2 regions of the Bacillus cihuensis genome follow, and region 2 is predicted to be linked to the other one. Evidence: riboswitches for the same ligand, from Rfam matches in the RefSeq annotation. Region 2 holds a riboswitch; the other holds the start of a gene.

What was found. A riboswitch is a leader RNA that binds a small molecule or an ion and turns the genes downstream of it on or off. The one in region 2 is predicted to bind FMN.
Region 1: it holds a riboswitch for FMN, as region 2 does, so the genes downstream of both, V179_RS0111550 (ECF transporter S component) here and ribE (riboflavin synthase) in region 2, are expected to answer to the same signal.

The regions. Positions count from the first base shown of each region.
Region 1 is NZ_KI632495.1:1,171,826-1,179,837, forward strand. Features, by position in the region: gene V179_RS0111535 (RecQ family ATP-dependent DNA helicase) at 1-1,351, opposite strand, end outside; gene V179_RS0111540 (helix-turn-helix domain-containing protein) at 1,348-2,418, opposite strand; gene V179_RS0111545 (ferredoxin) at 2,704-2,952, shown strand; gene V179_RS0111550 (ECF transporter S component) at 3,132-3,713, opposite strand; FMN riboswitch at 3,884-4,013, opposite strand; gene serA (phosphoglycerate dehydrogenase) at 4,506-6,089, shown strand; gene V179_RS31045 (hypothetical protein) at 6,437-6,595, opposite strand; gene V179_RS0111565 (ATP-binding protein) at 7,012-8,012, opposite strand, start outside.
Region 2 is NZ_AYSD01000010.1:246,065-254,076, forward strand. Features, by position in the region: gene V179_RS0101090 (DEAD/DEAH box helicase) at 1-213, shown strand, start outside; gene V179_RS0101095 (hypothetical protein) at 353-757, opposite strand; gene V179_RS0101100 (NADPH-dependent FMN reductase) at 1,312-1,917, shown strand; gene megL (methionine gamma-lyase) at 2,071-3,261, shown strand; gene V179_RS0101110 (hypothetical protein) at 3,414-4,043, opposite strand; gene V179_RS30920 (hypothetical protein) at 4,211-4,357, shown strand; FMN riboswitch at 4,533-4,664, shown strand; gene ribE (riboflavin synthase) at 4,837-5,475, shown strand; partial or broken gene ribB (3,4-dihydroxy-2-butanone-4-phosphate synthase) at 5,493-6,110, shown strand; gene ribH (6,7-dimethyl-8-ribityllumazine synthase) at 6,157-6,627, shown strand; gene V179_RS0101130 (CPBP family intramembrane glutamic endopeptidase) at 7,175-8,012, shown strand, end outside.

The DNA of each region.
Region 1 (8,012 bases), on a different contig from region 2:
TTAGCATAACATCGAAGTAAGACAGAATATTTTCCCGTCTGCAGTCTTCAACCGCTATCCAACGAAAAAAACGTTCAAGTTTCGTTTGATTTTCAACCCTTCTCGTTTGAGCGATCTGCTTTAACTTCTCAGTTATCAATAATGGCTCTTCTTGTTCAAATTCTTTTACATAATGTGTAATCCATCTCCACTGCACATCTGTCAGTGTAAACTTTTCTCTTAAGTCTATTTCTAGTTTCGGTTCAATATTCCAAATCCCTACTTCATGAAGTGATGCACAAGTTTGTTCAATTTGATAATTTGTTGGCAATTGCTGCTCTACTAAATGTAGTGGTAAACCTTCATCGCCGTCACAATACAATAAAATGGCTACACTTTGCAACCCGTCACGGCCTGCTCTGCCTATTTCCTGTAAATAAGCTTCCATTCCTTGTGGTAAATGAAAATGAATAACCACTCTTACATTATTTTTATTCACGCCCATCCCAAATGCAGAGGTCGCGCATATGATACGTAATTGCCCACGAAGAAACTGCTGCTGGATCAGCATTCTTTGTTCTTGTTCCATCCCCCCGTGGTAATAATCTATATTTTTAACTCCATTTTCCTGTAAAAAGGTCGCAACAGATTCGGCTGCTTTCTTACTCGAAAAATAAATGATCGCTGCGCCATCAAAACTGTTCACCAGTTGCATCAGCCTTTTTAGCTTTTCATCATATGAAGAAAATTCCTCGACCATATAGGCAATATTACTACGATCCACTGAAGTAATGACTTCTTTTGGTTGCTCAAGCTTTAGTTTGTCTTTAATATCTGTTTGAACCGTTTTTGTAGCGGTGGCCGTTAATGCCAACGTAAGCGGATTGTTCAATATACTCCTTACATTTCCTAAGTTCAAGTAATCCGTTCTGAAATCATACCCCCATTGCGAAATACAGTGCGCTTCATCAATGACGAATAATCCAATCTCAAGCTTTTGCAATCGCTCAATGATACGCGGAATTGCAAGCATTTCTGGTGATAAGTAAATGAAGCGATACGAGTCTAAATGCTCAATTGCTTCCCTTTTCTTTTCATAGGTTAAAAATGAATTCAATGTGATTACGCTTTTTTCACCTCGCATTTTTAGTTGTTCCGCTTGGTCCTGCATAAGGGATAGCAAAGGTGAAACGATTAAAACCGATTTTTTTAATACATAAGCTGGAAACTGGTAGCATAATGATTTCCCAGAACCAGTCGGTAGCATGGCTAATGTATCTTTCCCTCTTAGAAGCGACTCGATAACTTCTTTTTGGCCGGGTCGAAACGTGTTAAAGCCGAATTGCTTGAGTAAAATGTCTTCTAAGTTCATGAATCATCACCTACTTTCGCCAGGACAAGACGAATTTGAAAATAGCTAATTTCACTATTGTCCACGATTTCTTTAATAGCTCGTAATTGTTTCGTTCGGCTCGTTTTAGAAGCTACTCTTATTTCTTCAGCAATTTTTGGAGTCATAAAGCGTGAAATATTAAACTGAGGATCAGAGTAAGCTAATTCCACAATATGATCTTCAATTGTACTTCGCTTCAATTTTCTAATATAGGAAATCTCTTCTAATGATTTTCCTGCTTTTAAATACTTTAATGTCATCTGTGTCGAGTTCGTTAACTGAATATGAGAATTGCCTTGAATATCTTTACCCACACTATTTAAATAAGGATATTCCCCGGATGTGTCATCCATTTTTTGTAACATAAAATGAATTGTACCGAGAAATAAGTACCGTACATGCCACTCGTCATCATCTAATTCTTTGGCGATTTGCGAATAAGTACTTCCTATGCGATCAATACCTGTTAATCTTTTTACAAAAATATCTCTTTCCTTTTCTGGTCTTTTCTCTAAAAGCATCGATAATTCATCAAATAAATGTCGGCCAATTTCCGCTCGATTTTGTCGATTTAGGGCTAGATACCGCTTGACCCATGTTTGGGTTTGAAAATTCCGTTGAATCGGATAAAATCGATTTTGCTTGTGAATAATATGTGATATAGTTTGAATAAGAAGGCTTAATCTACTCCAATACGTTTGGGTACGATTTTGAAATCTAAATCCATTCAAAGTTTCTGGAAATGGGTACTTGTCCAGATGTTGTTTTAACAATTCCTGACCGATTGAGGTTATCATATAATAGCCATTCTGAGATAAAGTACTAATCAACCCTGATTGAAGCAAATAATCAACAGTTATTTCAAGCTGTCTTCTTGTCAAATCAGGTAGTGTACCTAACAGCTTGGTTAGTCCAAACAGATGAACATCTTGAATCGTTTGAGACGATTTTTTCCCCTTTAGCATATGCAAAATAGCGTAAACGGAGCGTTCTCCATTAATAATACGAATACAATCGAGTACGATCATGTCAAAGTAATTTTGCATGTATTATATTCACAACCTTGTTATAATCTTTGTTACCATTGTACCAAATCATTGAAGTTTATAGGTCATGAAACCCGATTGATTTATAAAAAATGAGCATTTTTTTGTAAATCAATCGGATTTATATCACAAATGCATATTTTAATTTGACAAGACCTAGTACAAATAGTGTTTTCATTACATTTATATTGAAAATTTCTACATTCAGTTTTACAATAAGGAAGTATGAATACATGAAACAATTTAGAAGTAGAAAAGTTCGGATTTACCGGGAGGAGTTTTGTAATGGCTAAATATACAATCGTTGACAAGGATACTTGCATCGCTTGTGGTGCTTGTGGAGCTGCGGCGCCTGACATTTATGATTATGATGATGAAGGCATTGCTTTCGTTATACTAGATGATAATGAGGGAACAGTTGAAGTTCCTGATGTTCTTTTAGATGATATGATGGACGCATTTGAAGGCTGTCCAACAGATTCCATCAAAATTGCAGATGAACCATTTGATGGGGACGCTACTAAATTTGAGTAATAATTAACTTGATATTCAAAGAGCTATCCTTAAAGGTCTGGCCTCTACTAATTCTAGGTATGAGGTCCGATCTTTTTTTACGGGATAGCTCTTTTTACTGCATCTATAAAAAAAGATGAAGGTATCTCAAAAGAGTCAGACCCTTTTGAGATACCTTCATCCTTTTTCAACTATTCACTTCAAACATTGTGTGATAATGCTTGTTTTTCAATCCACGTTTTCATTCTTATATAAAGCAGCGTAAATACGATGGTAATCAATCCACCCTTCAAAATGTTGAATGGAAGGATTGCAGTTGTAACAAATTGTCTTGTTTCCTGAGATGACATGGCATCCCAGTTCATAAATAACGTATACGCCGGAAGAATCACATAATAATTTAGCACACTCATAAACAATGACATGATAATAGTACCCATAACTAAAGCAATTGTCATACCGTGTTTTGAATTTAACATCTTAAAAATATAATATGTTGGCAGAACGAATAATACCCCAGCAACAAAGTTAGCAATATGTCCTACAGGAACGCCCGTCGGACTTCCAATCATAACAAAATCCAATACGTTTTTAAGCAATTCAACAATAATCCCTGCAACAGGACCGAAAATAAGCGCAGCTATTATCGCTGGAATATCGCTAAAATCAATCTTTAAAAATGGTGGTAAACCTGGGAATGGAAAATTCAATAACATTAACACATAAGAAATACTCCCTAACATCGCCAAAATTACCAGTTTCTTTACATTGTACACCTTCATAGATCTCTCTCCTTCTTTTTTGTGATCTACCCCACGAAAAAGAGGATTGGTTCCATCGAAATGATTTGCATCCATTAAAATACCCTTTAATTCAAAGAACTAAAGGGAGCTTTAAAGGTATCAGCAAATAAACGTTCAAGTCATGTGAATTTGAACATTTCTCAAGAGACCTCCATCTTCTCCCATCCAGACTATACTGTCGGCTTTGGAATCTCACCAAATCAACCCGAAGGTTCGCGGGCTTTGAAGATTTACTTCATCACCGCCGGTGGGGAATTACACCCCGCCCCGAAGATAGACCTATTCAATTTTTTTCGTATCCGAAAAAGTAATTAACCAGTACGACATAAGTAAAAGTTTATGTGATCAGATTAGCATCCTTTACCTATCTTAAGATTGATAACAAGCTGCTACTAATCTATTTCACATCCATTCTCACATATTCATACTATCTTAATTGGTATTAATTTATCATTGAACGTAAAAAAAAGCAAGGATTTAAATTTGCAATATGACTAAATAAGTGATAAATGATAAAAACCTTGTTCGTTTTACTTGAGAAACATCTAATTTACTTATTAAGTGATACTTCAATTAGTGAGGGGTTTGACTTTCCGTTAATGCGGGATATAATCTTTTTCTTGCTTTTTTATTTCTACCAAACCACATTATTTTTAGAAACACTAAAGATTTACATATTTTTTACATCTATCTCAAATTGACACTCGTATACCCATCCTGTAAAATTAACTGAAAATTAAGTGAATTATACAGGATGGGTGGTGTTTGGTTTTGTACCAGATTTTAGTGGCAGATGCAATTAAACCAGAAGGGCTCGGACCATTATTAGAAAGTCCAAAGGTCCATCTCATTGAAAAAACAGTAGTAGAAGCAAAACATCAACTTCATGAAATCGATGCAATTCTTGTTAGAAGCGCAACCACTGTGACTGAAGAATTAATTTCTTCTATGCCAAATCTGAAAATCATCGCTCGGGCTGGGGTCGGAATCGATAATATCGATGTCCCCGCTGCTACTAAACGCGGTATCGTCGTTGTCAACGCACCGGACGGGAACACAATCTCGACAGCTGAGCACACTTTTGCCATGATGGCTGCTTTAATGCGCCATATCCCTCAAGCTCGAGCTTCACTTAAGAATGGAGAATGGAAACGATCTTCATTTATAGGAACAGAGCTATACGGAAAAAATCTAGGAATTGTCGGAATGGGTAGAATCGGCAGTGAAATAGCTAAACGCGCCAAAGTTTTCGGCATGGATGTGCTCGTCTATGATCCATTCTTAACGTCTGATCGAGCGAAGAAAATGGGTGTGACATCGCTTGAGCTGGCAAAACTATTAACCTTGGCTGATATTATAACGGTACATACCCCTCTTACACCAGAAACCAGAAACCTAATTAATAAAAAAAATTTATTAACATGCAAAAAAGGGGTATATCTATTAAATTGCGCTAGAGGCGGCATTATAAATGAAGAAGATTTGTACGAATTAATTATTAAGGGGCATATTGCTGGAGCTGCCATTGATGTTTTTGCAGAAGAACCACCACTTGGACATCAGTTACTCGAACTTGATTCAGTTATTGCAACACCTCACCTTGGGGCATCAACGAAAGAAGCCCAATTAAATGTAGCGACCCAAGTTGCCCAAGAAGTTTTATCTTTCCTTAATGGTAATCCTGTCACGAGTTCTATCAATCTTCCTGCGATATCCAAAGAAGTTTTTGCTAAAGTCCAACCTTTTTATGAACTAATAAAACAGATGGGCTCTATTGTCAGTCAAAGTATGCCTGAGGGAATTCATGAAATTACGGTGAATTACGCAGGTGAAGTGTTGGATTTTGATACAAGTATATTAACAAAAAGTTTGTTATCTGGGTTCTTTAAGTCTAGATTAGATGTGCCCGTCAATGAAGTAAATGCTTTTTTGATTGCCAAAGAGCGCGGCCTGACAATCGGCGAAAAAACTTCACACGATACCTTTGGCTATAGTAACTTCATTACCGTTACAGCCAAAGGTGATAACAAACAACTTGGCATTAGTGGAACATATGTAGATCACTATGGCTCACGTATCGTTCGTTTAAATGATTTCACAATTGATTTCCATCCTGAAGGAAATCTGCTATACGTTCAGCATATGGACCGCCCTGGTGTAATTGGCCGTGTCGGTAAAATACTCGGTGACCACGGGGAGAACATTGCGACTATGCAAGTTGGCCGTAAACAAGCTGGTGGGGAAGCCATCATGTTACTCTCATTTGATAATCCATTAAGTGATGACATATTAAGAAAACTTAAACAACTTGATGATATTACGTTTTTATACAGAATCACATTACATGGAAGTTAGCTAACTATCAGTTAATGATCTAAAAGGCTGTTCTATTTGAAAAGATCAGAACCCACATTTACTATATTCCAATAAATCACAGACTAAGTTCGCCGCTCGTTATGGCTTCATCTGTATGATTCATATCTTATAGGCCTAAACTTCCTTTTGAAACCCACAAAGGCAAGTTTCACTGTCTCTCCACTAATCAGGATTTTACGGAAAGTAAGCCCCCACCTCTAAGCTTCGAGATGGGGGCTTACTTTCGACTTTCCGTTAATGCGGGATAAACGGTATATAGTGTGTGAGGTGACCCTTTTTGCCTGTTCATGACTCATTTGGTAATGCTTCTCTAAGTGAGGAAAAATTCACATATAGTGTTCGTAGTAATGCCTCACATTTTCGTTAAGTTTTCTAGTAAAAAAACCTTCGTCTACTTCACGCTTCCCAATCCCGCCAATAAACATCAAACTGATACATATCCCAAAAATCAAGACAATCAATAATCGTTTTCCATAATCCAGCATATCTATCCCCTCACACAAAATTTCATCAACTCTCTATTTGTATGAGATATGACCGATTTGTAGAACTTTAAATACACAATTTTTTTACTATACTGAATCCCCAATTACATTATTCTTTTTGGTGACAGCGGGTCCTTAATGGGCTATTTTTATAAGAAACGCTCCTACCATAATACTAAGTAAAGGCGTTTTGTATTAAGGACATGGGGATTGGGCTTCGCGACTTACTAAAATCAATCTACTTTGCAGAAATACGTACTTTATTAAGAAATGTACTCCAAAATCCAGCTCCGCACCGCCACCATGATTAGGTGAAGCTAGGGTGTTAAGGTATGAATCCTTCTTAGTAAATAGTATTATTTTCATGCCATAGGCGTTTCTTATGAAACAAGATTTTTTGGCAAACTATTCTGGAATTATTCATTTTCTATCATTTTTCGTGGCAAAATAAAGGTAAAGGTCGTTCCAATTCCTAGCAAGCTGTTAACCGAGATTTCCCCATCGTGAGCATTGATAATATTTTTAGCGATAGAAAGCCCAAGTCCTGTACCTGAACTACCTCTAGTTCTAGCCTTGTCTGCTTTATAAAAGCGTTCGAACACAAAGGCTAAATCCTCTTTTGGAATCCCCGAACCTGAATCCTTCACTTCTATTATCAACCCTTGACATTCATCTAGTCGTTGAATTATTTCAACCCTTCCACGAACTGGGGTATGACGAATAGCATTATCAATTAAATTCGTCAATACTTGTTCAATACGGTCAGGGTCAAACATCCAGTTAAGTTCTGGATTTTTCAATGAAGTTGACAGAATAATGTCATTTTCTTTAGCAAGTCCGGAAAATTTATAGACGATTCTTTCTAAATAATCTTCCAATGGTATCGAATCATAACAAAGTTGCATATTTTCCGATTCTAGTCTGGCTAAATCAAGCAAGTCATTAACGAGACGTCCCATCCTAAGCGATTCATCATAAATCACCTTTGCCATTTCTTTTTTATCCTCTTCACTTTCGGCAATATCATCAATGATTGCTTCACTATACCCTTGAAGCATACTAATCGGTGTTCGCAACTCGTGGGAGACGTTTGCAATGAAGTCGGTACGAAGTTTATCCATTTTCCTTTCATCCGTCATATCACGGATAATCGCAACTGCACCTCGGATGCTCTCACTCCCATATAAAGGACTGACGATTAACACCCAATCATGCCCTTGCAAAGAAATTTCACCAATTTGTTCTTTATCAAGTAGTTCTGAGCGATCGAATAAATTCATGAGTACAGATGGAACCATTCTATTACTTTCAAGTTTCTCGAAAGTCCAGCTATGCAAAAAACGTTCCGCAGGCGGGTTGGTTTGCAATATCGTTCCATCTCTATTAAAGGTAATCACGCCATCAGCCATACTTCTTA
Region 2 (8,012 bases):
CTTACTACAGTTGTTCATGCAGACATGGCAGAAAGCGTGGAACAATACGTTCACCGTTCTGGTCGTACAGGAAGAGCTGGAGCAGATGGTACAGTCATTTCAATAGTCACAGAGCGAGAAGAGCGAGAGTTAAAGAAAATAGCTCGCGAGCTTGACATTACATTAAGCAAGAAAACATTTTACGGTGGAGAAATTGTGGACGCACAACAATAAAGTGAAATTTCAATCAGTAGGAAGGCTTCATCCCTTACTGATTGTTAGATACACCCTCTTACAATCTTAATTCCATGAAGGGGAAAAAGCAGCGGAATCAAGAATTCTCGCTGCTTTTTTACTAAAAAAATCTCACGTTTTAAAAACCATCTTCGGAAGCTGCAAATGGAATGTTTAATCTAGTTTCTACTGCACGAAGTCTTTGGTTTAATCTGTTCAGGCGGCGTGTGTGCAGTTGGTCGTTTTGATTTAGTCGAATGATTTCTTGGTTAATGCGTAATATTTCTCTGTTCAAGCGAGTGATTTCTTGGCTTAGTCTGTTTATTTCTTGAACTTGCTGTTCATTTTGTCTTTCAAGTTGTCTAACTCTTCTTTCCAGTGGAGTCTGTCTATCAATGTCCTCTTGTTCATATTGTTGATATTCGGAATTAATCGGATCCTGTGAATAATAAGCATTTTGTTGTGGAACATAGTTATACTCCTCTGGAGCATATTCAAACTGTCGTTGTGGAATATACCCTGGATAGTAACCATATGGATTCATCTTTCGCAACTCTCCTTTTGAAATCTGGGTTAATCCCTAATACATTATGTGGAAGTTCAAGAAGGAACAGGGCTAATGCCTAAGAATAGATAATATATTTATTTTTTTGAGACAAGTGCGACGCAAATTCTTTTGCATACGTTTAATCATTAGCCAATCATGAAATATAATAACGTTAGTTGTTGACAAAAAGTAAGTGATGGTATATATTTTTAATCAGAGATATTTTTAACCGAGATATTGTTGTGTGAGGTTTTTTAAGTCGACTAGAAGAAATTAGGTAATTTTCTGCAGATAAGTGGTACAAAAAAGACTTCAAAAATTGTTACGACAAAAGCAAGAAACTATAACACATACTTCTAATTTCGGATGGGCTTAATGAAAAGTCATATATGTTGACAATATATCGGGATATTATCTTGAATTAAATATGTTGTGGATCGAGATTTATAAGTCATAGAATAAGAAATCAAATCAAGGTGTAAATTAATTAAGATTAATTAAGATTGCCTAGATTGAAGTGTTTTTGAAAATATTTTCAGGCGGTGAAAGAAGTGGGTTTTTTCGATAAGTTATTTGGGAAATCAAATAATAATACAAACGAAACAGGAGGAAATGACATGTTAAAAATAGGGATTGTTTTAGGTAGCACACGTGAAGGACGCGTTAGTCCACAAGTAGGAGAATGGGTAAAAGGAATTGCTGATAAACGTGGCGATGCAGAATATGAAATCGTGGATATTGCTGATTTCCAATTGCCGTTTTTAGGAACAACTGATGGAACAGAACCAGGTATTGCAGCTTGGAATGAAAAACTTGCTAACCTAGATGGATTCGTATTCATTGTTCAAGAATACAATCACAGTATTACAGGAGCATTAAAAAATGCCCTTGATTTTGCTCGTGAAGCTTGGAACAACAAAGCTGCAGGAATTGTAAGTTATGGTTCAACTGGTGGAGCTCGTGCAGCCGAACATTTACGTGGAATCATGGGTGAATTAATGATTGCTGACGTTCGTGTACATCCGACATTATCGTTATTTACAGATTTTGAAAACGGCAGTGTTTTCAAACCAGCTGAACTACATCTTGATAATGTTAATGCTATGCTTGATCAAGTTATCGCATGGAGCGGTGCATTAAAAACTTTACGTAAATAAGAAGGGTTAACAACGAGGAGGGGATGACAAATCCCCTCCTTTTCTGCGTTTGCATAATTTAAGACTAGAGGAGTTGTAAGTTTCATTTTCAATTGATGACGCTTACAATTATGAGGAAAATAGCATATGATAGAAGTAAGGAGGAGGAGAGTTATGGGGAGAGAGTATAAGCATATTGAAACAATGGTAATCCATGAGGGGTACGAGCCGAAGCAGCATATGGGAAGTCTCGCAGCTCCTATTTTTCAAACATCAACGTTCGTTTTTGAAAGTGCTGAACAAGGTGAGAGACGATTTGCAGGTGAAGAAGAAGGGTATATTTATTCTCGGCTTGGCAATCCGACTGTAAAAATTCTGGAAGAACGCATCGCCATGTTAGAAGGTGGAGAAGCGGGACTTGCATTCAGTTCAGGGATGGCAGCTGTTTCAGCCGTATTACTTGCGCTAACGAAAGCGGGTGACCATATTATCTGCTCGCAAGGCTTGTATGGCTGTACATTCGGATTACTACATTTAATGAAAGAAAAATATCATATCACACACGACTTTTCAGAAATGCTGACAGAGGAACAAATAGAGACATTAATCAGACCAGAAACAACGTGCATATATGTTGAAACGCCGATAAATCCAACGATGAAAATGATTGATTTAGAGATGGTTGCAAGAGTCGCAAAAAAACACCATATTCAAGTCGTTGTAGATAACACCTTTTCGTCGCCTTATTTGCAGACGCCGCTAGCTTTAGGCTGTAATATCGTGCTTCATAGTGCAACGAAGTATATTTGCGGCCATGGAGATGTAGTGGCAGGTCTTGTCGTGGGGACACAAGAATTTATTAGTAAGCTAGCAATGACAACGCAAAAGGATATCGGTGGTATCATCTCCCCTTTTGATGCATGGCTTTTACTGCGGGGGTTGAAGACCCTGCCTGTCAGAATGGATCGACACTCATTTAATGCTGAAAAGCTCTTCAAAAAACTGAAGCAACATCCAAGTGTTGCAGCGGTCTATTATCCTGGGGATACGGAGCATCCTGACTACAATATTTCCAAAAAGCAAATGAAAGCCGGTGGCGGCCTTATTTCGTTTGAAATCAAAGGTGACAAGCAGGCAGCACAAAAAGTGTTAAACTCATTGCAATTAATTAAGATTGCAGTTAGCCTAGGTGATGCAGAAACACTTATTCAACATCCAGCCACAATGACTCATTCGGCTGTTCCTGTTGAGTCCCGTTTGAAAATGGGGATTACAGATCAACTAATTCGCCTTTCTGTAGGTTTAGAGAATTGGGAAGACTTATGGGAAGATTTGAATGAAGCGTTGAACAGGATAGGAGCTTAATAGAAGAAAGAGGATGTCCCTCCTCTTTCTTCGGGTTATGACTAAGAATAACTCCTATAAAAAATATATTAAACTAACGTATTCCTGTAGGGCCTCAAACAATGCCCTGCATAACACTCAGTAAGTTTCACTGTATCTCACGAATCGGGCTTTTACTGCCTGTTAAGAGTGTGATAAATTTTTTTCACTCTTTTCAACTGTGGCGGAGTTAAAAATTCTTCTCTTTCAGATAATACCCCTATGAAATCTTTCTTATTTTCGGCTGTCACAGCTAATAATGTACTTTCTGCATGCTGGGGGATCTGCTTGGGCAAACATGTTTGCAAATGCTGCAGGAGAAAAGGAAAGATTTTTTCACTACAGATTGGATCCGTTGCAGCAAGCTTTGATAAAGTCAAAATGCCCTTGTCTATCGTAATGACTGATCCATTTTTTATCGTTTGGAAAATAGTTTCAATATGATCCATGATCATATCAGTAGAAATTTCTGCAATGGTAGATAATGCAGTCATGCCACCCCATACTAACCGATTGTTCCTGCTTTTTAATAATTGGACAAAGTTTAGTGCATATGGACTGATTAACTCAGGTTTACACACGCCTATTTCATATGCGACCTTTATACAATCATTTTGGATCTTTTTATCTTTGTTGGACAGGTTTTCAATCACCTCTTTAATTCCATCTAGGTTATTATTTTCAACTAATTCATGGGCTAATTCTATATTTGGAACTTCGTCATTTCTGTTCATTGTGGATGCTAGTTTGTCAATAATACTCATATATTCCCCTCTCTCACTGTTTACTTACTATTTAAGATACCAAAAGGAGTCAGATACTACCATCTGTTCAAGCTATAAATTGCTAATACAGTGTAATATTCCACAAGTGTGGAATACATTATCCTAAACAAGGCGAAGATCTAATTATTACTGGAGCGGGTTTTTTTGTGACGGGGACAGTCATAACCGCTATTGGATCTGCAAAAGTGTTTATCACAAGTACTGATACTGGACTGGAACTCATAGCCAGTCTGTATGATTTGACCTCACTAAGAGAAGAAAACATAACTGAAACGGAAGAAAAGCGTTATTAATTTCCTAGAATGACAATATGATTGCAAAAAATAGGGAATCATAGATGGGATGGAAAATGCAAAAAATCACAAATTATGAGCAAAAATTTACACAAATCTATGTTTAGCTAGTATAATGTAATGAAAGTGTGTTATCGCACTTTTTAAATGAAGCGGAACTATTCCGCTAAATATGTTTGTCCTTCGGGGTCGGGTGTAAATCCCAACCGGCGGTGATGAAGAAATTCTAAGCCCGCGAGCCTGTAAAAAGGCAGGACTTGGTGAAATTCCAAGGCCGACAGTAAAGTCTGGATGGGAGAAGGACATATGGAACTCATTAAATGGCAATAGTGAACCCTTTATTTTGAAAAATTCAAAATGAAAGGCTTATTTGGCTATATGATAAATCCATAATCTCCCTTTAGCTCCTTAGGTCGTCCCTAGGGGGCTATTTGTACATTTTTTTGTCGAAACATCAAAATGAGAAAGAGGGTGAAAACATGTTTACTGGAATTATCGAAGATGTCGGAACGGTCCAATCTTTAAAAAGAGGGATCCAAAGTATGGCCATTACGATTGAATCTCCGAAAATTGTTGAAGATGTTCAATTAGGAGATAGCATTTCAGTCAATGGCGTTTGTCTGACTGTCACTGAGTTTACGAATCATCTGTTTACAGTGGATGTAATGCCAGAAACCGTGAAGGCATCAACAATCAAGCTGTTGAAACCGGGGGCAAAGGTCAATCTAGAGCGGGCGATGAGTGCGCAGGGGAGATTTGGCGGTCATTTTGTCTCAGGCCATATTGACGGCACAGGTACGATTATGAAAAAAGAACAGAAAGAAAATGCGGTTTACTACACGATAAAATTGGCAGAAGGATTAGCGCAATATTGTATTCCTAAGGGCTCTATAGCTATTGACGGGACGAGCCTAACTATATTTAGGATTGAGAAGAATGAGATCACAATTTCGCTAATACCGTTAACATATAAAGACACGATTCTAGGACAAAAAAACGTTGGAGAAGCCGTGAATATTGAAAATGATATGATTGGGAAATATATTGTTCAACAAATTAAAAATACTGGACAAACTACTGGATTAACAGCAAGTTTTCTTTTAGAAAATGGATTCTGATAAAGGCGGTGTTTAGGATGTTTCAAACAATTGAAGAAGCAATCGAGGATTTGAAGGCTGGGAAAATCATTATTGTTGTCGATGATGAAGACCGGGAGAACGAAGGTGATTTTGTCGTATTGGCAGAAAAGGCAACGCCTGACGCCATTAATTTTATGGCGAAATATGGTCGTGGTTTAATTTGCACGACGGTTACGAATGAACTCGCAAAGAAATTAGACCTGCACCCAATGGTTGAGAACAATACAGATTACCATGGAACTGCCTTTACAGTTAGTATTGATCACAAAAGTACGACTACAGGGATCAGCGCGTTTGAACGTTCAACAACGATGCTTGCCCTTTTGGATCATGATTCTACCGCTAATGACTTTAAACGCCCTGGACATGTTTTTCCAATTATCGCTAAAGACGGCGGGGTGCTCGAACGATCAGGACACACAGAAGCTTCCGTTGATCTTGCCCGTTTATGCGGTGCTGAGCCAGCTGGAGTTATATGTGAAATTATGAATGAAGATGGTTCAATGGCGCGTGTTCCAGAACTTCAAATCATTGCCGAAGAACATCAGCTTACATTTATTACGATTGCCGAATTAATTCGCTATCGCAACCAACTTGAATCAAAACATAAAGAAACACCAGAACATGCTTAATTAAATAACATTTTTAGGAGGAATTATAATGGGGAAAAATTTTGAAGCACAAGTAATCGGAACAGGGTTAAAAGTAGGGATTGTTGTCGGCAGGTTCAATGAATTCATCACAGGAAAATTACTTTCCGGTGCAGTGGATGGACTTAAACGCCATGGGGTTAGTGAGGATGATATTGACATCGCTTGGGTACCAGGGGCATTTGAAATTCCGTTGATTACAAAAAAATTAGTGCAAACCAAACAATATGACGCTGTAATTGGGCTAGGTACGGTCATTCGCGGTGCAACCTCACATTATGATTATGTATGTAATGAAGCAGCGAAAGGCATGGCGGCTGTCGGACTTGAATCTGGAACGCCTGTGATTTTCGGTCTACTTACTACAGAAAATATTGAGCAAGCGATTGAACGCGCTGGTACAAAAGCAGGAAACAAAGGTTATGAATCAGCTGTTTCAGCGATTGAAATGGCGAACTTATCTACTTTAATCGGAAAATAAGGAATACGTATAATTGATTGACGGATTGTTCTGTTACATATCGGCTAATTTGCTGATTTAAATATGTATTAGAATCTGAGGGAAAAAGGAGCCTATGGGCTCCTTTTTTCGTGCTTTGAACAAGAGTGACATATAAATTCCGATTCCAACGCAATTATGAGATTTGCAATTTACATGTCGGGATTATATTTTGTGGAAAAGAGATGCTGCTAGAAGCAGGATTACACTGAAAAAAAATAGTTTACCAATGCACCAAGGTTGGTGCAAAAAACCTCCTTATCGAGCATTGCGATCTGAAAATCAAATTTGTGAGCCAGATTGTCCTGATTGCGTGCCAGTATCGATAGTTTTCGCGCGGGAATGATCCCTTTTCGCGCGAGATTTGCGATTTGCGAGCCGGAGCTGATTGATGACTGGGCATTACGCACATTTTGATAGTTAGTCAAGCGTCGATCTAATTTATGTGATTAGCTTAGACTTTTGGGATATGTACAATATTTACAAAATATTCATCTCATTTAATAAGATGAAATGGTATATTAAGGGTATGGAAATATCATTAGTGGGGGGAATCCATATTAAACATTATCTATTTGATCTTCCAGGGGAAAACGGATGGAAAAGATACTTGCTATCATCGCTTATTATATTGGTTTCTCTTATTGCAGGGAGTCTTCTATATGGCATATTGAGTGTGGTCACAGGCCTTCTAAACGGAGATGGCATCGTTTTTGATAATACATCGGGCGAGTTTGTTGGTATGGACCCAACGCTCGATTTATTGTTTATGAATCTAACGTACGTCATTTGGATGCTAGGGATTTGGCTTTCAATCCGGTTTGTACATAAACGGAAACTGAAGACGCTGATTACTGCCAATGATCGAATCAATTGGAAGCAAATCTTCGGTAGCTTTACAATCTATTTTGGTTTAATGATGCTATTAGAGCTCGTTTATCTCTTAATTTTCCCTGAACATTTTGCATGGAATGAATTTGAATTAGGGAAATTTTTATTCCTATTTTTTGTTGTTTTATTGTTAACTCCTATTCAAACGACAGTTGAGGAGTTAATCTTTAGGGGATTTCTCTTGCAGTGGATTGGAAAGATTGTGATCAACCCTATTGTACTAGGAGTCATCATGGCAATCGTTTTCGGATCGTTGCATTTTTTTAATCCGGAAATGGAGCGTTCAGCTATTTGGGTAGGGCTTGATTATCTATTAGTCGGGTTTATGCTGACGTTTCTTGCTGTGAAAATGGGAAGCTCCGAGCTGTCCATTGGTGCACATGCAGCAAATAATATGTTTCTTTTCTGGTTTATCGGTGATCCACAATCTGTAGGTGGGAGTGTTCCTTCACTTACCACTGTGGTGCACAATGAAC